Regions from separate parts of the Rhodococcus sp. FW305-130 genome, predicted to be linked through region 3. Evidence: riboswitches for the same ligand, from Rfam matches in the RefSeq annotation. Region 3 holds a riboswitch; each other region holds the start of a gene.

Region 1 (6,667 bases), on a different contig from region 3:
AGAATTCGCTGTTCGGCCTCGCTCAGGACGCTGACCCAGGCGTGTTCGCGTTCGTTCTGCTCGCGAAACGCTTCGACCATGGCTTCTCGGCCTTTGTCGGTCAGGTACAGCTGGACCGAACGGCCGTCGTTCTCGGTGGGCCGACGATCGATCAATCCGTCTGCCAGCAGCGACTTGGACAGATTGGAGACCGCTGCCCTACTCATTCCGGTGAGCTCGGCGGCTGCCTTCGGCTCGATCGGACCGGCCAGCCAGGTGACGAACAACAGTCGGAAGGAGGACCATGACCAGCCTCGAGGGCGGTGGATCGACGACTCGAGATCGTACGTGACGACGTTGGAGGCTCGGTTGAGCGTCAGGAGAACCTCGGTGGCGAGCTGATCGCGAAAGCCGTGTTCGGTGGCCAGCTTTTTGTTGGCCAGTTCGATGAACGACCAGAAATTGAGTTCGCCGACGGTTGACTGGTCATCGGTTGTCCGGTCATTCATGGACTAACCCTAGCGCGATCGGCAGGTGATTAATCTATGTACTAGATTTCGGGGTTCTGATGAAACTTCGCAACCTGGCACTGCGGTCGAGGTTCTGAACTATCGTGACGCGCGTGACTGTGCGCAGCGACGAGTTTCCCCTGGATACCGACCTCATGTCGGTGGGGCAACTCGAGCGGAGACGACGATTGACCACGGCGGTGGTCGAGATGCTTGCAGAGATGCCGTCGGATCGAATCCAGATGAAAGAAGTGTCGGAGCGTTCAGGCGTGGCGCTAGGCACTCTCTATCGCTACTTTCCGACCAAACAGCAACTTCTTGCTGCGGCGATGACGGCGTGGAGCGGGCTCGAATCGGCTCGTCGTCCTGAGGAGTCGCGAACAGGCGGCGAAGAGAGCAACGCGTACGAACGGGTTCTGGCACTTCATCGCCGCGAGATGAAGGCATTCGAGCGTAGGCCTCACTTCGCTCGACTCGAGATCGAACTCCATTCGTCCTCGGATCAGTTCGTGATCGAGTCGTTGGATCAGCGCGCGGCTGCCCATCGGAGAATGCTGTTCGAATTGATGGACGGTATTCCGGCCGAGACGGCGCGGGTTGCGGCCGTGGCAATGGGCGGCACGATGTTGACGGCCCTTGCACTGTGGACCAGTGGCCGGATCGGGTTCGCAGAGGCCCAGCGGAACGTCGAAGACGTCATCGGACTGGTACTTCGCTGAACGATGTCACTCTAGAATTCAGTTCTTGTTTCTCTCGCTGTGAATGCGAATCATCGCTGCAGCTTTGTGAAAACGAAGACGCAGGGAGCGTCCTTACCTAGAATTCACTTACAAAACTGCCGGGATGTCCGATCCAAGGATCGACGTGTCCGTGAACTGTGAAAGTGAGTCGCAATGAAGCGCTCGTACCGAGCTCGCTCTCGAATCTGGATGGTTGTCCTGGCGTCGGCGACACTGGTGGTGACGGGGTGCGCCGGTAGCAGCCAAGGTACGACCACGGATGCATCGGACGTGACGGTCGGAGTTGTCGGTGACCAGAACAACGGGGGAGAGCCGCGCTCGGGTGGCACCGTGTCGTTTGCCACCTACAACGGGATCAGCAGTCTCGATCCGGCTGACCGTCAGGACGGCGGCGCTACCGGTGGTAGCGAAATGGCGGCCATCTACGACCTTCTGATTCGCTTCGATACGGCGGCGGGCGAATACGTTCCCCACTTGGCGCAGTCTTTGTCGGCCAACGGCGACAACACGGTGTGGACACTGAAATTGCGCGACGGCGTCACCTTCAGCGACGGCACTCCGATGGACAGTGCGGCAGTCCTGTGGAGTATCGATCACTATCTGCAGAAGAAGGGAACTCACGCGCTGGTGTGGAAGACCACTGTGCGCGAGACGAATTCACCGGATCCGAGTACGGTCGTCTTCACATTGGCGCAGCCGTGGGACGAGTTCCCGATCATGTTCACCACCGGTCCCGGCATGATCGTCGCGCCCTCGTCGATGGCTACCGGCACGTTCACCCCGATCGGGGCAGGTCCGTTCACCGTCGAGAAGTTCGCCTCCCAGGACGAATTGGTGCTCGCTGCCCGTCCGACGTACTGGGACGGGGCACCGTACCTCGAGAAGTTGCGCTTTCCGGCAATCGTCAACGAGAAGAGCAAACTCGAGGGATTGCACACCGACGGAATTCAGGTCGCCTATCTGAAGTCTCCCGATTTCATACACGAGGCTTTCGAAGCCGGTGATCCAGGATTTGTGTACTCGGCCAGCATGGCCGGCGTTCTGGCAATCAATCAGCGCGACGATCGGGCAGCGAAGGACGAGCGCGTGCGTAAGGCGATTGTCGCTGCGGTGGACCCGACTACGTTCAACGAGCGAGTTCAGGGCGGCTTCGGCGAACCCGGCACCGACATGTTCGCGTCGTGGTCGCAGTGGCACGGATCGGTGGCCGGGAACGGCTTCGACCCCGAGGCGGCGAAGAAGTATCTCGCCGAGGCGAAGGCCGACGGTTACGACGGAAAACTGACGTACGTCGGTATGAACGATCCGGCGACGCAGCGCAGCGCACTGACGTTTCAGTCGCTCTTGCAGGCAGTGGGTTTCACGGTCGACATCACCTACGCAACCAGCATCAACGATCTGATTTCCATGCTGTACGCGAAGCATGACTACGACGTGTCCTACTTCGCGTTCAACGTGCTGGAAGAGTCACCGTTCGTGCGTATGTACGGCAACCTGTTCAGCGAATCGCCGTCGAACATTCTCGGCTACAAGAACGCTCGGATGGACGAGTTGCTCGGCAAGTTGCAAACAGCGTCGGGCGAGGATGAGCGGCGAGCCGTCATCGACGATATTCAGACCGTGGTCAACGAGACGGCGCCGATGGCCGTGGTCAACTCCGGCAAGGTTTTCATCCCGTGGCGCGAGAACGTGCACGGAGTGATGCCGAGTGCGGACGGGATTCTGCTCTTCGGCAACACGTGGTTGAGCTGACCCCCCGTGCGCCTTTTTGGTAGTGCCCACCACCAAAAAGGCGCACCGGGGCTTCGCCCCTAAAGCTCCGCTCGTACCACCTTCGCGGCTTCGACGAGGTTACGCAGTGACGCTTCGACCGCGACGGAACCGCGAGTCTTCAATCCGCAGTCGGGGTTGACCCACAATCGTTCGACCGGAACAGCTTTGAGTGCTTCGCGTAGCGACTCCGCGATCTCGTCGACGCTCGGCACCCGCGGCGAGTGGATGTCGTAGACACCGGGGCCGACGCCGAGGTCGAACCCGACCGAACTGAGATCGTCGAGGACCTCCATGTGTGAGCGTGCCGCCTCGATGGACGTGACGTCCGCGTCGAGGCCGGCGATGGCGCCGATCACCGCTCCGAACTCGGAGTAGCACAGGTGCGTGTGGATCGCGGTGGAATCCGCGACGCCCGAGGTGGCCAACCGGAAGGCGCCGACCGACCAGTCCAGGTAGGCGCGCTGATCCTCGGCACGCAGTGGGAGTAGTTCTCGCAGAGCCGGTTCGTCGACCTGGATGATTCCGATTCCGGCGGCCTGCAGATCGACGGTCTCGTCTCGAATGGCCAGTGCGACTTGATTTGCCGAGTCGGCGAGGGGTTGGTCGTCGCGGACGAACGACCAGGCCAGAATGGTGACGGGTCCGGTGAGCATGCCCTTGACCGGCTTGTCGGTCAGGGACTGTGCGTACGTGATCCAGTCGACGGTCATCTGCTTCGCGCGCGAGACGTCGCCGTACAGAATCGGCGGACGCACGCAGCGGGTGCCGTACGACTGGACCCAACCGTTGGCGGTGGCGAAGAATCCGTCCAACTGCTCCGCGAAGTACTGGACCATGTCGTTGCGTTCCGGCTCACCGTGAACAAGCACGTCCAGGTCCAGCTTTTCCTGGAGCGCAACAACTTCGGCGATCTCGGCGCGCATACGGTTGACGTACTCGGCTTCGTCGATCTCACCTTTGCGCAGTGCTGCGCGAGCGATGCGGATCTTCGAGGTTTGCGGGTACGAACCGATGGTCGTCGTGGGCAGCGGCGGCAGAGAAAGCAGCTCGTCCTGGGCAGCGCGACGTTCGGCGGCGGGCGCGCGACCGGTTGCCGAGTTCAGCACCGCGTCCAGACGGCCTCGAACACTCGCATCATTGAGTCTGCGATCGTCCTTGCGGGTCGACGCGGCCGCTCGTGCCAGAGCGAACTCGTCCTCCACCGACTCTCGGCCCTGTGTGAGAGCGGTTGCGAGAGTTACTACTTCCTTGACCTTCTCGGTGCCGAACGAGAGCCAGGAGCGCAGGGCCTTGTCGACATCGGACTCAGCGTCGAGTGTGTACGGAACGTGCAGCAGGGAGCACGACGTGGAGACGGCAAGCGTGTCCACGCTGCCGAGCAAGGCACCCAAAGTGCTCAGTGCCGAGTCCAGATCGGACCGCCAGATGTTTCGTCCGTCGACCACTCCGGCGACGATTAGTTTGCGGGCGAGTTCAGGTACGGAGCCGATCGAATCCTGACCGGCCACCAGGTCGACGGCAAATCCTTCGACGCCGGTGGACGCAAGCGCGGGCAACGCGTCACGCAGCGAACCGAAGTACGACGCCAACAGGATCGACGGCCGCTTGGACAGCGCTGAAAGCTGTTCGTACGCAGCGCGTGCCGCTTCGATTTCCTCATCGGTGCGATCGCCCACGAGGGCGGGTTCGTCGAGCTGAACCCAGCTCGCACCGGCCTTCGCGAGCCGACCGAGTAGATCCGCGTAGAGGGGGAGTAGTTCGTCGAGCCGCGAGAGCAGCGGCTCGTCTGTGCCGACAGCCTTCGAGAGCAGCAGGAAGGTGGCCGGTCCGATGACGACCGGGCGGGCTGCAATGCCGTCGGAAAGTGCTTCTGCCAGTTCGGACAAGACCTTGGACGGGTCGAGTGCGAACGTGGTGGACGGTGAAATCTCCGGCACCAGGTAGTGGTAGTTGGTGTCGAACCACTTCGTCATTTCGAGTGGCGCGATGGTGTCCGTCCCACGGGCAGCGGCAAAGTAGCGGTCCAACGGATCGGCGACCGACGCGACGCGGTCGGGCAGCGCGCCGAGAAGAACTGCGGTGTCGAGCATCTGGTCGTAGAAGGAGAAGGTATTGACCGGGATGGAGTCGAGGCCCAGGTCACGGAGGTCGGCCAAGCCCTGCCGACGGAGGTCACGGGCGACAGCCTGCAGGGCGTCGGCGTCGATGCGCCCTGCCCAGTAGCTTTCGGTTGCCCGCTTGAGTTCTCGATGAGGACCGATGCGCGGTGAGCCCAGCACGGTCGAAGTGAATGTTGTTGTCACGGAGTTTCTCCAGATTGCCAATGCATTGATGGCCACTGCCGGCAGACGGGTACACCTCACGAGACCTCGAGTTTCGGCGGACAGTACTGCCCGCACCGCACACGAGGTCCGATGGAGATCTACACGCCCATTCCACGAGGCGGTGGACCGTCGGGCACGGCGTGCCCGACACAGTCGGCAGGTCTTCGGACTCGCGGGCACTCGATCGAGTTGGATCGAACCTACTGGCCGTCGCTTCCCAGGCGGATGCCCAGTGCACATAAACGGCGGTCGTTCCTGCTTACCGCTGCGGGACAGTCCCGGATTTTCACCGGGTTCCCTCTCACTCCGACAGCTTGCGCTGACGGGGCTTCGACGCCGGGAACGGTCTTCGGGGCTCCTCATGACCGCGCCGGGCGAACCAGCTGCATCGACCAGCATAAGGCCAACCCTCCCTGAGCAGTCAAGGAGAGTCGGCGAAGGGCGCTACGCGCGTGACATGTAGGAATTCGAGTCCGGTGGTACGCGCGGAAGATTCTCGGAGGAACGTAGATTCTCCGCCATTTCGACAAGCAGATCCTGCGAAGACGGCGATAGATCGACGACGCGAGAGGTGAGGTTTCGCAGGCGCACGTTGTGCAGCTGTTCGAGGAGAGAGAGGTCCGCCTCGCCGCCCGAGATCGCGGGCGGAGTTTGATCGGACGGGGCGTAGAAGTAGTCCGGATGGACGTTGAAGAAGTGGGCGAGGGCGGCAACCACTTCGGGTGACGGGTTGGTTCGGACGCCGGTGCGCAGTTGGGACAGGTACGGCGTCGAGATGCGGCAGCCGAACTCGGTCATGCCGCGAACGACCATCGCGTTGGTGACGTGAAAGTCGGCAGTCTCGAACAGCGAGTTCAAGCGATCGTTGAACTGGTTCGACATGAGACGTCCCTTCCCCCGTTACGCACAGGCTCCGTCGATTCAATTAACTGCATCATAGCCAGTTATCGAACGATTAGCTGTTTTGGATTCTCGCGGAGGGGGTTGTTTGCAGGGAAAATCCCTAGGGTAGAAGGTCCCTACTTTGAGTGATCTGGACAAATCGCCGTCAAGAATCGAACGGCGAACTATTTGCCGGGGAAGCGGATTCCGGCCACGCGGATCAGAGCCAGCCGTTCGACTCGGCGATTCTGACGGCTTCCGCGCGCGTCGACGCACCTGTCTTGCCCATCGCGGATGACAGATGATTTCGAACTGTCCCTGCGGACAAGAAGAGCGCCCCTGCGATGGCTGCCACGGGTGCGCCGTCGTGAGCGGCGCGCAGTACTTGGGTCTCACGCTCCGTCAGGGGCGACTCGCCGCTGACGAGGCTGTCGGCCGCAAGGGTGGGATCGACGACGCG
Region 2 (6,667 bases), on a different contig from region 3:
AACAGAAGGGCCGTGCCGACGACGACCAGTGCGATCGTCGGGAAGATCAGCGTCGACCATCGCGCATCACCGAATCCGCCGGCAATCCAGTGCATCACCGACGTCACGTGCCGATCATCGGCCAACACCAGGATGCAAAAGGTGATGAGCGCCGAGAATATCTGGGCGAGCGCTACACCCACCAAAATGATCGCGGTCGGCTGCGGATACCGGCCGCCGATCAGCAGTGCGAGAAACAACGGGATCATCGCCCCGACGAATGCTGCGACCGGAATCGTGAAAACCCCGAGGAGGCCGGCGCCGAAACCCAGCACCGACACGAGCACCACCATGAATCCCGCACCCGACGAAACTCCGAGCAGATACGGGTCGGCAAGAGGATTCCGTGTGACAGCCTGAGCAACAGCACCCGACATCGCCAAGGAAGCACCCACGACCGCAGCCGTGAGTGCACGTGGCAGGCGGGAGTCGATCACGATCGACTCCCGCGCCGCGGTCCACCACGTTTCGAAAGTCCCTGGCGCCAAACGGGCTCCGACTATCGCCCAGACGTCACCGACGGGAATGCGAACCGATCCCAAGGAGACGGCCAACCCCAGGACGATCGCCAAGGCGACCGCCAAGCCGACAAGTAGGGCGCCGTACCCGTAACGCGTGCGGGTCACTTCGCCGCGTCAGCGCCCGGATGGAAGGCCGTCGCGATGGTCTGTGCCGAACGCACCAACCGTGAACTCTCGAACAGGTCCGCGAGAGGAACCACGACGAACCGGTTCTGCTGCACAGCAGGGGTGGTCGCCATCAACGGCTGGGCACGGAGGAAGTCGATCTTCTGCTCGGCCGTCTTGTCGCCGTAGTCGATGACCACGATCGCCTGGGGTGCACGCTCGGCAACAGCTTCCCACGATGCGTCGATGTAGGGCTTTGTCCCTTCGGCGAAGATGTTCGAGACACCGGAGTATTCCGCGACCAATTGACCGACGCCGACTCCGCCGATAGTCGTCGGAACCTGGTCACCACTGTCGTAGAAGAAGGTCGGTACCGGCGCCGCGTCCCCGACCGAAGCGCGGACGGAATCGAGACCATCGCTGATCTCCTCTGCGACCTCGCGGGCGGAATCTTCAACGCCCAGGACTCGACCGAGTTGCGTGTAGTCGTTCTCGAGCAATCCGATGTCGGGGAAACCGGTGCCACAGTATTCCGAGAAGAGGAAGGTGTTGATTCCGCGCTCGCCGAAAGCGTCTCGGGAACGGCCCTGCTTCTCGTTGAAGGCACTGGTCATTCCTCCGACCACGAAGTCCGGATCGACGTCGAGAACCTGCTCCATGCTGGGGAACGTATCGGAGAGGCTGGGAATCTTGTTGAATGCATCGGCGGTCTCCGCAGTTGGCGGATTGTCGCTGTACGCCCGACCGACGATCCGGTCACCCGCACCGATTTCGATGAGCACCTCGGTGACATGCCCGTTCAAAGACACGATGCGCTGCGGCGGCGAGTCGAAGGTCATCTCTCGATCGCAGTTGGTCACGGACACAGGCTGTGCGAAGGATTCCGCAGCAGACGCGGACTCTGATTCCTGGCCTTTGGAACAACCTGCCGAAACCAAGGCGACCGCGATGAGAACAGCGGCGGCGCGGGACGGGGAGAACTGAAGTGACACGGGGACCTCGTAAGGGCTCTGAGCCACGAATGAGAATCCGACAGACAACTCCGCCCGCACACTGATACTCGGCCAGAGCTCCTGCTGGACTTCCTTTTCGTAGACCACGACGAATGGATGTCGCACACCGCGCGGTGGGTAATCGGGCTTGCCGACGCTCGGTGACTACCGAGAATCGACCTACCGTTGCGGGTCAGCGCCGGATTCGGACCGGCTTCCCCCACACACGTGGCTTGCAAGTGCTTCGAGCAGTATGCATGACGTTTCCGATTCAAGACCAAACGCCCACTACAGTCGATCTGGCCAGACGCCCCCACACACCGGAGTTGATACATGACACGCTGGGCCCAAACCGTCGTCGCCCGGAAATGGTGGGTACTGAGCCTCGCGGTTCTGATAGTTCTCATCAGTGGGGTGTGGGGACTCGGAGTGTTCGGCAAGCTCAGCCAGGGCGGCTTCATCGATCCGGGCAGCGACTCCGCGAAGGTTGCGGACATCATCGAAGACAATCTCGGGCCGCAGACCCCGGACATCATCGCGATCTACTCACCCACCGACGGTAAGACCCTCGACGACATCGGGCCGGCAGTAACGGCCGCCGTCGACCAGTTCAAAACGGAAGTGCCGACCGCGTCGGTGAAGTCGTATTGGGGAACAGACGCCGCGGCCAAGGCCAGCCTGCTCTCGAACGACGGATCCATGGCGGCCGTTGCGATCACGTTGGCACCGGACTCGGGCGTCACACCGGCCACTTTCGCCGATCTCTTGCCGAAGCTCGAAGTTGAAGGTGCCGAGGCACAATTCGCGGGCAATACCGTCGTCGGCGTTGCCTTCAACACCAAGCTGGAGAAAGACCTGGTGGTCGCCGAAGCCATCGCCATTCCGATCACTCTGGTGCTGCTGGTCTTCATCTTCGGCGGCATCGTCGCTGCGGCGGTTCCGGTATTCGTGGGTGTACTCAGCGTCTTGAGCGCCTTGGCGGTTCTGCGAATCCTCACGCTGATCACCGATGTGTCCTCGTTCTCGATCAACGTCGCTTCTCTTCTCGGGTTGGGACTTGCAATCGACTACGGACTGTTCGTGGTCGGTCGGTTCCGTGAAGAACTGAATTCGGGCTCGGACCCGGGAGCGGCTGCGCAGCGGACAGTTCTGACCGCGGGTCGCACCGTCATGTTCTCGGGTCTGCTGCTGATCTGCGCGTTCAGCGGCATGCTCGTTTTCCCGCAGGCCGTCATCCGGTCTTTGGGTTTCGGTGCGATCGCAGCAGTACTGAGCGCGGCAGTTCTGTCGCTGACCGCTGTGCCTGCGCTGCTTGCCATTCTGGGGCATCGCATCAACGCCCTGACGTGGCGCAAGGATGCGGCGCAACGCGGCGAGGAACGCTCGCGCAAGTTCTGGGGCCGCGTCGTCACGTGGGTGATGAAGCGTCCGGTCGCGGTCTCGGTGACGATCGTGGCCGTGCTGCTCGTGATGGCCTCGCCGCTGCTCGGTGCCCGTTTGGGAGAACTCTCGTACACCGCACTCCCGGACAACGACCCCGCTCGCGTCGCAATGGACACGTTGGTCAACGACTTCCCGCAGACCGGCAACGGCGCGACGATGATCCTTCAGGCCGAGGACGGGAACACTCTCACCCCGACCGAAGGTGCAGCGATCGCCGAGTCCGCCGGTCAGGTCGAGGGCATCGGTCAGGCGACCGTCGTCGCGAGCACCAATCAACTCATCGCGGTTCAGGCTCTCTACAGCGAGGGCTCTACACCCCAATCACAGAGCACCGCAGTGACAGATCTGCGTGCGATCTCCGCTCCCGACGGAACAGTGCTGCTTGTCGGTGGCGGTCAAGCCATGGTCGACGACGGCAACAACGCCGTCCTGCACTGGTTGCCGGTGATGATCATCATCATGGTCGGATCGACCTTGATCCTGTTGTTCCTCGCGTTCGGTTCGGTGGTCCTGCCCATCAAGGCGGTACTGATGGCCGCGCTGAGCCTCGCGACCACCTTCGGAGTCCTCACCTTCGTCTTCCAGGACGGTCACGGCGTCGAACTCCTCGGGGTCAGTCAAACTCCGCTGGAGGCGACGTTCGTCGTGCTCATCCTGGCGGTGGTGTTCGGATTGTCCACGGACTACGAGGTTTTCCTGATGTCCCGGATGGTCGAGGCCAAGAACGCGGGAGCGACGACGGAGGAAGCAGTCAAGTTCGGAACCGAACGCACCGGCCGAATCGTGACGGCCGCCGCCCTACTCCTGATCGTGGTGACGGGGGCATTCGCGATGTCCGGGTTGTCGGTGATGAAGTTCCTGGGCGTCGGCATGATCGTCGCGTTGATAGTCGACGCGACCATCATCCGCATGTTGCTCGTGCCCTCGCTGGTGAAGTTGATGGGCGAAGCGAACTGGTGGGCTCCGGCCTGGATGAAAAAAGTTCACGCGAAGGTCGGCATCGGCCACTGATTTCGGGCCACTGATCACGCACTAGTGGATTTCCCTGATCGGGCAGTCGTCCTCGAGGATGACTGCCCGATCAGGGAAATCGCTCCGCAGGTCGATGTTCTCCGAAGCTGATTTCGTCAGACTTGGAGCATGACAATTTTCGAATGGATCCTTGCAATCCCCGCTCTTGCACTTGCCGTCGCGTTCCTGTTTTCCGGAATCATCACTGCGGGCATCGACTTCGACACCGAGGATGGCGTCATGACGCACTGATGTCCGGTTCCCCCTAGCCGTCGATCTTACTTTGGAGTAAGTTACCGACCATGGCCACATACATTGTCACTGGCGGTACCGGGTTCCTCGGACGAGCTGTACTACCGCTCCTGCTCGAGCATGATGAAACTGCTCAGATCCACGTGCTGGTCAGAGCGGGTTCTGTCGCAAAACTCGAAGCACAGGTGTCGGCAATTCCCGGCGGCGATCGAGTGCATCCGCTCGTTGGCGATCTGACCGAGCCCGAGCTGGGCATCGACTCTCCCCCGCCGGCCGACCATGTCCTTCACCTCGGCGCGATCTACGACATCACGGCCGGAGACGAGCAGGCTTCGACGAATGTCGAGGGCACACGCTCCGTGGTCGAACTTGCTGCGAAACTGGGAGCCACCCTTCATCACGTGTCATCGGTCGCAGTCGCAGGCGACTATCCGGGCACGTTCAGCGAGACCGATTTCGATTGCGGCCAAGGCTTTCCGACGCCGTACCACCGAACCAAGTTCGAGGCCGAGAAGCTCGTTCGAGAACGAGAAGGCCTCACCTGGCGTGTTTATCGGCCGTCTGCCGTGGTCGGCAACTCCGTCACCGGAGAGATGGACAAGATCGACGGACCGTATTACTTGTTCCCAGGTCTGGCGCTACTCGCGAAACTACCTGCAGCACTCCCTGTCCCGATCCCCAACCTCGGTGCAACCAACGTGGTGCCGGTCGACTATGTGGCCGCTGCCCTCGTCGAGTTGATGCATGTGCCCGGCCGTGACGGCGAAGCATTCCATCTCGTCAATCCGAAACCTCAACCGGTACGCGAAATCTATGCCGGCCTCGCCAAGGCCGCCGGAGCGCCGCGGCCCGCGCTCAGCCTGCCGGGCGTGATCGCCAAACCCTTTGTCTCGCCATTGCCGATGGATTCGGCAGAATCGGCACGAAAAGTCTTCCTCGATCGCATCGGCATGCCTGCAGCGTTGCTCGACAACATGACGATGGCGCCGACCTTCACCTCCGAGAGAACCGTTGCCGCCCTCGCCGGATCAGGCCTGACGGTCCCCGAGTTCGGGTCGTATTCGACTGTGCTGTGGAAGTACTGGCGCGCAAACCTCGATCCCAATCGCGCACGTCGCAACCATCCCGAAGGACCACTTGTCGGTCGGATAGTCCTGATCACCGGTGGCTCGTCCGGAATCGGCAAGGCCTCTGCCATCGCCGCCGCCCAGAAAGGCGCCACAGTTCTCCTGATCGCACGCCGCACCGACGAACTCGATGCCGCGGTGCAGGAGATTCGATCAACCGGAGGCAAAGCGTTCGGTTATCCCTGCGACATCACCGACGACGAGTCGGTCCAGCATACGATCAAAAGCATTCTGACAGAACATGATCACGTGGACATGTTGGTGAACAACGCCGGCCGATCCATTCGGCGCGGCATTTACCATTCCACGGATCGTTTCCACGACTACGAACGAACGATGGCCGTGAACTACTTCGGCGCTGTGCGATTGGTGCTCGCATTGTTGCCCACCATGCGTTCTCGCCGCTTCGGTCACATCGTGAACATCAGCAGCGCGGGAGTCCAGGCGGCAACCCCTAGATTCTCGGCCTACGTGGCGAGCAAGGCCGCCCTCGACGGCTTCTCCGACGTAGCTGCCTCCGAAACCCTGGCGGACGGAATCACTTTCACGACCATCCACATGCCGCTGGTCGAAACGCCGATGATCGCTCCGACCGGCGAATACAACAACGGCCCGATCACCAGCCCGGAAAAGGCTGCGGCAATGGTGATCCGCGCGCTGATCGAACGCCCCAAGCGCATCGACGTGCCACTGGGCACTCTGGGTGATCTGGGAACCTTGTTCGCACCGCACACCAAGGACCGGATTCTCAACCAGATGTACCAGGCCTTCCCTGACTCCCCGGCGGCAAAGGGGCAGGTAGACAAAGAAACTCCGTCAGACGTTTCGGCAACACCGTCGCGTCAGCGCCATTCACGCTCGCGCATCCGCAAACTCGGCCGACGCGCCGCCCGACTCGTGCCCGGAACGCACTGGTGACCGGTGGTGTGACTTCGCCTCGTAGCGTGTTGGCCACCGCAAGGGATCTGCAGTGCTAGTCATCAGAATCTATCCTGACCATGGCCATCCCAGTTCACTATGGCCGTCGAAGGAATTGATTGTCGTCCCGCCGCAACGGTTCCCGCAGGCATACGTTCTCCCGAGCCAAATGGGGATCGACGACGAACTCGGAGAGAAGATACTGGCGTGGACTGATCGCTTCCAAAAGTTCTTTGTGACCGAGATCGACGGCTTCGCG
Region 3 (6,667 bases):
TGAACATCGCGAGCGGGAGTACGACGAAGCGGTTCTGCTTGACGGCGTCGAGATCGCGTAGGCCTTCTCGGCTCTTGATCGCGTCGATCTTGCCCTGTACTTCGTCAGCGCTCTTCTTGTAATCCATGATCACGATGACGTCGGGTTCTGACTTCGCGACGGTCTCCCAGCTCGCTTTGAACCAGGTGTTGTCGACGTCGGCGAACACGTTGGTTCCCCCGGCGACGTCGATGATTCCGTTGGGGGCTCCGTTGCCTCCGCTGGTGTACAGATCTTCTTCACCGCTGTCGTAGATCAAAACCTTCGGCTTGTCAGCGGCATCTGGCGCGGACTCCAGACGTGCCAAACGTGAATCCAATTCGGTCAGTGCCTCGGCGGCGGTGTCCTCGGTTCCGAACAGCTTGCCGTAATTGGTCACGTCCGCACGAAGGGCATCCCACGGACCCATCGTGCCGAGCGCGGAATCCGCTGCGGCACTCTGCCGACAACTATCGGAGATCACATATGCATCGATGTTGTTGCTCTGCAGCGATTCCGGCGTCACACCGGAGGCTCCCTTGAACAAGCCACTGTAGGAGCCGACCACCAGGTCCGCCTGCTTACCCAGAATCGTCTCCAGCGTGATCGTTCCGTCCAGGTGTGGGACGTCCGCAATTCCAGGGCCGAACATCGACTCCATGACCGCGTCGTTGTTCGTGTTCAACACGACGGCCGCGAGACGATCCAAACCGCCGACTCGGAGAATGGTGCCGATATTGGCCGCATTGCTTGTCGCAACGACGTTCTCGATCGGAAGCTGGAAAGTGCTTTCGGTCCCGCAGTTCTCCAATGTCACCGAAGTCTTGTCTGCGGCTTCGTCGACGGGCGCGGTTGCCGAGCAGCCGGCAACTGTCAACAACGCTGTCGCGGCTACAACCGCACCGAACGACGCTCGGGTCTTGACATGTATCAAAGTGCACTCTCCGAAAATGATTGTTGTAGTTGAGAATTTCGTGATTCGAATACGAGGTGTGAACGGCCTGTCGCGGGGTTCACGAGCTCGAAAGTCTCGACGCCGAAGACAGTTGCCACCACCGAGGTGGTGAGTACGTCGGATGGATGTCCGAACGCCCTGGCCACTCCATCCGCGAGCACGAGCACCCGATCGCACACTGCCGCAGCCAAATCGAGGTCGTGCAGTGCCATGATCACCGTCCGGTCCAACGACCGGACCAGATCGAGCAGTTCGAGTTGATGCCGGATGTCGAAATGATTGGTCGGCTCGTCGAGGATGAGCACGCCGGCGTCCTGCGCGAGACCTCGGGCGAGAAATACCCGCCGACGCTCGCCGCCGGAAAGCGTGTCCATCGAAGAGAGCCTGTGCTCGATCATTCCGACCTCGCCCAGAGCACGATCAACGACGGCATTCTCGTGCTTTCCGCCGACACTCCAGGGCTTTGTATGTGGCGTGCGCCCCAGAGTCACGTACTCGTGAACCAACAAATCGGCGGGACTCTGCTCTTCCTGCGCCACAAAAGAAATGGCTTTGGCCCGCGAACGCGCGGACATCGCGTGCACGGACTCGCCGCCGACGCGGACGTCACCGTCAGCGATCGGTCCGAGACCGGCAAGCGCACGCAACAAAGTCGACTTGCCCGATCCGTTCGGACCGACGACGCCTACTACTGCACCGGCGTCCGCCGCGATGTCGACGCCCTTGACGACGGTTCGGCGGTCGATGCGGACGACGACTCCGGACGCGGTCACCGCCAGGGCGCGGGCGCTCACGAACTGCCACCGAATCGGTAGCGCCGACGGCCGAGAAGCAGGAGAAACAGCGGGGCACCGATCACCCCGGTCACCACGCTCAGCGGGATCTCGGTCGGCCGCAACGAGGTCCGCGCCACGACGTCGACCCACACCAGGAACGACGCGCCGATCAGCGCTGCCGCCGGCAACACCACTCGATGTCTGGCTCCGACAAGCATGCGTGTGACGTGCGGTATGACCAAGCCTACGAAGGCAATCGCGCCGGACACCGCAACCATCGTGCCGACCAACGCTGCCAGCACGCCGAACAGCACGTTTCGCAGGGTTCGGATGGGAATACCGAGCGAAGCCGCGACGTCCGGTCCGGCCGCCAGCGCATCCAGCCAACCGTGCAGGGCGAACACCGCTGCCGTCAGCAGGAACACTACGACGACCGGCGCCCACAACTTGTCCCAGGATGCCCCGGCCAAACTTCCCAGGAGCCAGAACAATACGGACTGCGCGGCCTGGGAATCATTGGTACGCAGCACCAGAAAACTCGCGATCGCCGACAGGGCGGATGCGGTGACGGTGCCGGTCAGAACCAATCGCAGTGGAGTGATACCGCCTTGCAGCGTCGCGATGGTGAAGACGAGAATCGCAGCTCCCAACGCCCCGATCATCGCGCCGAAACTGAGCGCCCACACTCCCGCGCCGGCGAACAGTCCGGTGGTGATGACGGCGGTGGCACCGACACTCGCGCCGGACGACACTCCCAGCAGGTGGGGATCGGCGAGAGCGTTACGGACGAGGGTTTGCACCACCGCGCCGGCGACGGCAAGACCAGCGCCGACGGCCAGACCGAGCAGTACCCGAGGTGCTCTGATCCCCCACACGATCGCAAGTTCGGAACGCGTGACGGGTGGGCCCCCGAAGCGCGAGTGCACCACGTCCACCACAGTGGACACGGGGAGCATCTCGGATCCGAATGCCAACGCGCACACAGCAGAGAGCACGGTGACGACCAGCAGAGCGGGCAGCACGATACCCGGACTGAGCCGTCCTCGAGGCGCACCAGCCTTCGGCGAAGGCAGGTGGGTAGGTGGAGACAGAGCTCCGCCAACAGCATTCATGGTGTGACCGATCCATCCTCGTGGCATGACACAACGTCAACGAGGGTGGTATCTGGCTACGGTCGACGCAGGGACGACCTCACAGTGGCGGGACCGCGCCGGAATTGCACCGACTTCCCATTACCTCGATGATGACGTCAGAACCATAACGGACTGTGGTCACCATTCCGCACACCGGATCAGGATTCCGACGCGATCATCGATCTCGCCTGCCGCACGACGGCTTCCGTTCGCACTCGAAGTTCTTCGGGTGAATCCGATTCCAGCACAACCCGATGCACCTGGCTGTCCACGGCAGTCACAGTCAACCGCGACGTCAACAACGCATCGTCCGCACTGAAACCGCGGCTCTGCAAGTACTCCGAAAAACCCAGTACCAGTTGCCGATTCATTCCTTCGACCTGCGCGATGAGCTCACGCGTACGCGGAACCTGATCGTAGAGCAGGTGAAAGAACTCTCGCGGCTTACTGTTCACTTCGACCGCGCACTCCACCAACATCCGGACGGCCTCGTCCGGGGTGAGTTCACGCTCGACGATGTCGGCAAGGCAGAGCGCAAAACTCTCCCGCGCAGCACTCACGTGACGGTTCGCCAACTCCGCGAGGATCTCGTACTTGTCGCCGAAATACTGGTAGAGCGAGCCCACCGACACCCCTGCCTCGTCAGCGATCCGGTTGGTGGTCGCTGCCATGCCCTCCGACGCGAAAACGCGAGTAGCTGCCTCCAGGATCGCGTCGTAGGTAGCCCTCGAGCGCTGCTGGGAGGGCCTTTTCCGCCGAGTCGACACGGTCCTCCGATGCGAGTTGTCAGCCGCGACGCCGGTACCGAGAATTGTGTAGGTGACCAGCGCCGATTACTCGAAGTTTATGCCCGACCGGTACACCGACCACATGCCGGCGCCGACCCCGACGTGGTGGGAGTGGAACGGCAACACCGTCCACGTCGCACGGGCAGTGGTTCCAGACGCGCCGGTTCGTGTTCTCGGCATCCACGGCGCCGGCGGCTACTCGGGCGCATTGTGGCCGTTCGCCGGGATCGGCGTGAAACTCGGAGCCGAAGTCCTCTTCCCCGATCTTCCGCTGTACGGCGACACCGTCGTAGCCGATCCCGCCGGCGTCCGGTACGAGCAGTGGGTCGATCTCCTCTGCGATCTCGTCCGGGCCGAGAAGGCAGCCGACGATCGGCCGCTGGTGTTGTTGGGCGCCAGCATCGGCGGTCTGCTGGCCTACGAGGTAGCCGCGCGGACCGGTCTGGCCGACGCCGTCGTCGCCACCTGTCTGCTCGATCCCTCGCATCCGTCGGCCAGAGCTGCCGCGGCGCGGTTCGGCCCGATGGGTGTCTACGGCGCTCCCCTGATGCGCCGCACCGAACGACTGGTGGGCCGTATCCGCGTGCCCATCCGTTGGGTCGCCGACGTCGCGAACATGAGCAGCAACCGTGAACTCGCGACGCTGTGCGCAACCGATCCGCGCGGTGGCGGTGTTCGGGTGCCACTCGGATTCCTCAGCAGCTACTTCTCGTTCGAGCACACCGCACCCGAAGCATTTCGGACGACGCCCGTTCTGCTCACCCACCCGGCCGACGACCGATGGACGCCACCCGAACTGAGCCTGCAGTTCCTCCGCCGCATCAACGCACACACCGAATTCGTGATGCTGGACGGGTGCGGGCACTTTCCCGTCGAAGAGCCGGGCCTGACGCAGTTCCACGACGCCGTCGACACACTGCTGCGCTCCGTCGCCGAGCGTCACCGCACGAAACCGTCGCCACCCGCCTAGCCTGAAGTTCGTGAGCATCGAACCCAAGGCCGAGCCGACGGGAAACGGCGACGAGAGCACCACGACAGTCGTACTGGCGTTTGCGGCTAACGCGCTGATCGCCGGGGCCAAGACGGCGGCCGCCATCGTCACCGGATCTGCATCGATGGTCGCCGAGGCCACCCACTCCTGGGCCGATACCGGCAACGAAGTGCTGCTGCTGATCGCGAACCGCCGCTCGAAAAGGGTTCCCGACCGAGACCAGCCACTCGGGTACGGCCGGGAGGCCTACATCTGGTCGATGTTCGCCGCCCTCGGACTCTTCGCGCTCGGTGCAGGTGTGTCGATCACCCACGGCATCCAGGAACTGTTCCATTCCGAACCTGCCACCGACTTCGGTGTCGCCTACGCAGTCCTCGGCGTCTCGTTCATCCTCGAAGGCATCTCGTTCCGGCAGGCGTACAAGCAACTCCGAACCGAAGCGTCCGCCGTGAACCGTGACGTCATGGCCCAGGCGCTCAACACGTCCGACCCGACGACCCGGGCCGTGTTCGCCGAAGATGCTGCGGCACTGATCGGTTTGGTCATCGCATTCGTCGGCGTCCTACTGCACCAGATCACCGGTTCACCGATCCCCGACGCCCTCGGCTCCATCTTCGTCGGCATACTTCTCGGAGTCATCGCGATCATCCTGATCGATCGCAACCGCCGATTCCTGGTCGGCGAAGAGGCCTCACCGACGCTGCGGGCAGCAGCCGTCGAAGCTCTCACCCAACTGCCCGAGATCAACCGAATCACGTTCCTGCGCATGGAATACCTCGGTCCGCGGCAGGTGTACCTGGTGGCCAGCGTCGGCCTGGTCGGCGACTACGCGGAATCCCGAGTGGCCCACACGTTGCGCGAACTCGAACGCTCACTCGAGCAGAGTCCACGCGTCGTGCGAGCGATCCTGACCCTCTCGACGCCCGAAGAACCGTCGATCGCAGTCTGAACTTCCGGCCGGGCGATAGGCTCGTTCGATGCGCGCACTGATCGTAATTCTGGCGGTTCTGGGATTTGTCGTCGGGGGAATTCCCCTGGTAGGCAGTCTGATCGACGTGATGACCAGTCCTGACGAGACCATCGTCTATCAGGGTTCCTACGTACCACTGCGCGGCGTACAGATGGCTCGGGACTACGAGTCGTCGTTGAACATCGCTTTCGACGCCCGATCGGACAATCCACGCTGGCTCGTCCTGGCCTGCTATCCCCTGATCGGAGCAGCACTGGGCGCTGCGACGGCCGTCGTACTGGGACGTCGCGGGTGGCACCTGACGCGAGCCTGAACAGACGCCGATGGCCACCCGCCGTCTACACGAGGGTGGCCATCGAAGAAGGAGTGCTTCAGATGTACATCGCAGGATCGATGTAACTGTTCGGGTCCACCAGTTTTTCCTTGGTGGTCCGTGGCCGCGCCACCGCCGGGATACCCGTCGCGATGGATTCGGCCGGAACATCTCTGGTGACAACGGCATTGGCGCCGATAGCGCTACCTTCACCGATGACGACAGGTCCGAGGATCTTGGCACCAGCGCCGACGGTGACCCGGTCTCCCAGCGTCGGGTGACGCTTGACCTGCTCGAGCGAGCGACCACCCAGGGTGACGCCGTGATAGAGCATCACGTCGTTACCGACCTCGGCCGTCTCCCCGATCACGACGCCCATGCCGTGGTCGATGAAGAACCGTCGACCGATGGTGGCACCGGGGTGAATCTCGATGCCGGTAACGAAGCGTGTCAGCTGCGAGAGCACTCGCGCCGGGCCGCGTAGCGCAGGGACGACCCACATGCGATGCGCAACCCGATGCGCCCAAATGGCATGCAGCCCTGAATAAACGAGCGCGTTCTCCACATTGCTGCGCGCGGCAGGATCCTGACCGCGCGCAGCCTGCAGGTCCTCGCGAATTGTCCCGAGGATACTCACAAGTCTCAGTCCCGGATGTGTTCGAACAGCGGGGTGGAGATGTAACGCTCGCCGAAGTCACACACGACAGCCACGATCAGCTTGCC

What was found. A riboswitch is a leader RNA that binds a small molecule or an ion and turns the genes downstream of it on or off. The one in region 3 is predicted to bind cobalamin.
Region 1: it holds a riboswitch for cobalamin, as region 3 does, so the genes downstream of both, metE (5-methyltetrahydropteroyltriglutamate--homocysteine S-methyltransferase) here and AC3WQS_RS12605 (FecCD family ABC transporter permease) in region 3, are expected to answer to the same signal.
Region 2: it holds a riboswitch for cobalamin, as region 3 does, so the genes downstream of both, AC3WQS_RS06665 (ABC transporter substrate-binding protein) here and AC3WQS_RS12605 (FecCD family ABC transporter permease) in region 3, are expected to answer to the same signal.

What each region holds. Positions count from the first base shown of each region.
Region 1 is NZ_JBYTAP010000001.1:678,160-684,826, forward strand. It holds gene AC3WQS_RS03295 (MarR family winged helix-turn-helix transcriptional regulator) at 1-488, opposite strand, end outside; gene AC3WQS_RS03300 (TetR/AcrR family transcriptional regulator) at 593-1,207, shown strand; gene AC3WQS_RS03305 (ABC transporter substrate-binding protein) at 1,382-2,980, shown strand; gene metE (5-methyltetrahydropteroyltriglutamate--homocysteine S-methyltransferase) at 3,040-5,304, opposite strand; cobalamin riboswitch at 5,464-5,672, opposite strand; gene AC3WQS_RS03315 (helix-turn-helix domain-containing protein) at 5,770-6,207, opposite strand; gene AC3WQS_RS03320 (response regulator transcription factor) at 6,428-6,667, opposite strand, start outside.
Region 2 is NZ_JBYTAP010000002.1:115,232-121,898, reverse strand. It holds gene AC3WQS_RS06670 (FecCD family ABC transporter permease) at 1-665, opposite strand, end outside; gene AC3WQS_RS06665 (ABC transporter substrate-binding protein) at 662-1,657, opposite strand; cobalamin riboswitch at 1,774-1,921, opposite strand; gene AC3WQS_RS06660 (MMPL family transporter) at 1,991-4,111, shown strand; gene AC3WQS_RS06655 (hypothetical protein) at 4,241-4,363, shown strand; gene AC3WQS_RS06650 (SDR family oxidoreductase) at 4,414-6,408, shown strand; gene AC3WQS_RS06645 (hypothetical protein) at 6,461-6,667, shown strand, end outside.
Region 3 is NZ_JBYTAP010000003.1:566,278-572,944, reverse strand. It holds gene AC3WQS_RS12615 (ABC transporter substrate-binding protein) at 1-952, opposite strand, end outside; gene AC3WQS_RS12610 (ABC transporter ATP-binding protein) at 949-1,767, opposite strand; gene AC3WQS_RS12605 (FecCD family ABC transporter permease) at 1,764-2,771, opposite strand; cobalamin riboswitch at 2,889-3,024, opposite strand; gene AC3WQS_RS12600 (TetR/AcrR family transcriptional regulator) at 3,041-3,553, opposite strand; gene AC3WQS_RS12595 (alpha/beta hydrolase) at 3,702-4,640, shown strand; gene AC3WQS_RS12590 (cation diffusion facilitator family transporter) at 4,651-5,610, shown strand; gene AC3WQS_RS12585 (hypothetical protein) at 5,639-5,944, shown strand; gene epsC (serine O-acetyltransferase EpsC) at 6,003-6,581, opposite strand; gene cysK (cysteine synthase A) at 6,587-6,667, opposite strand, start outside.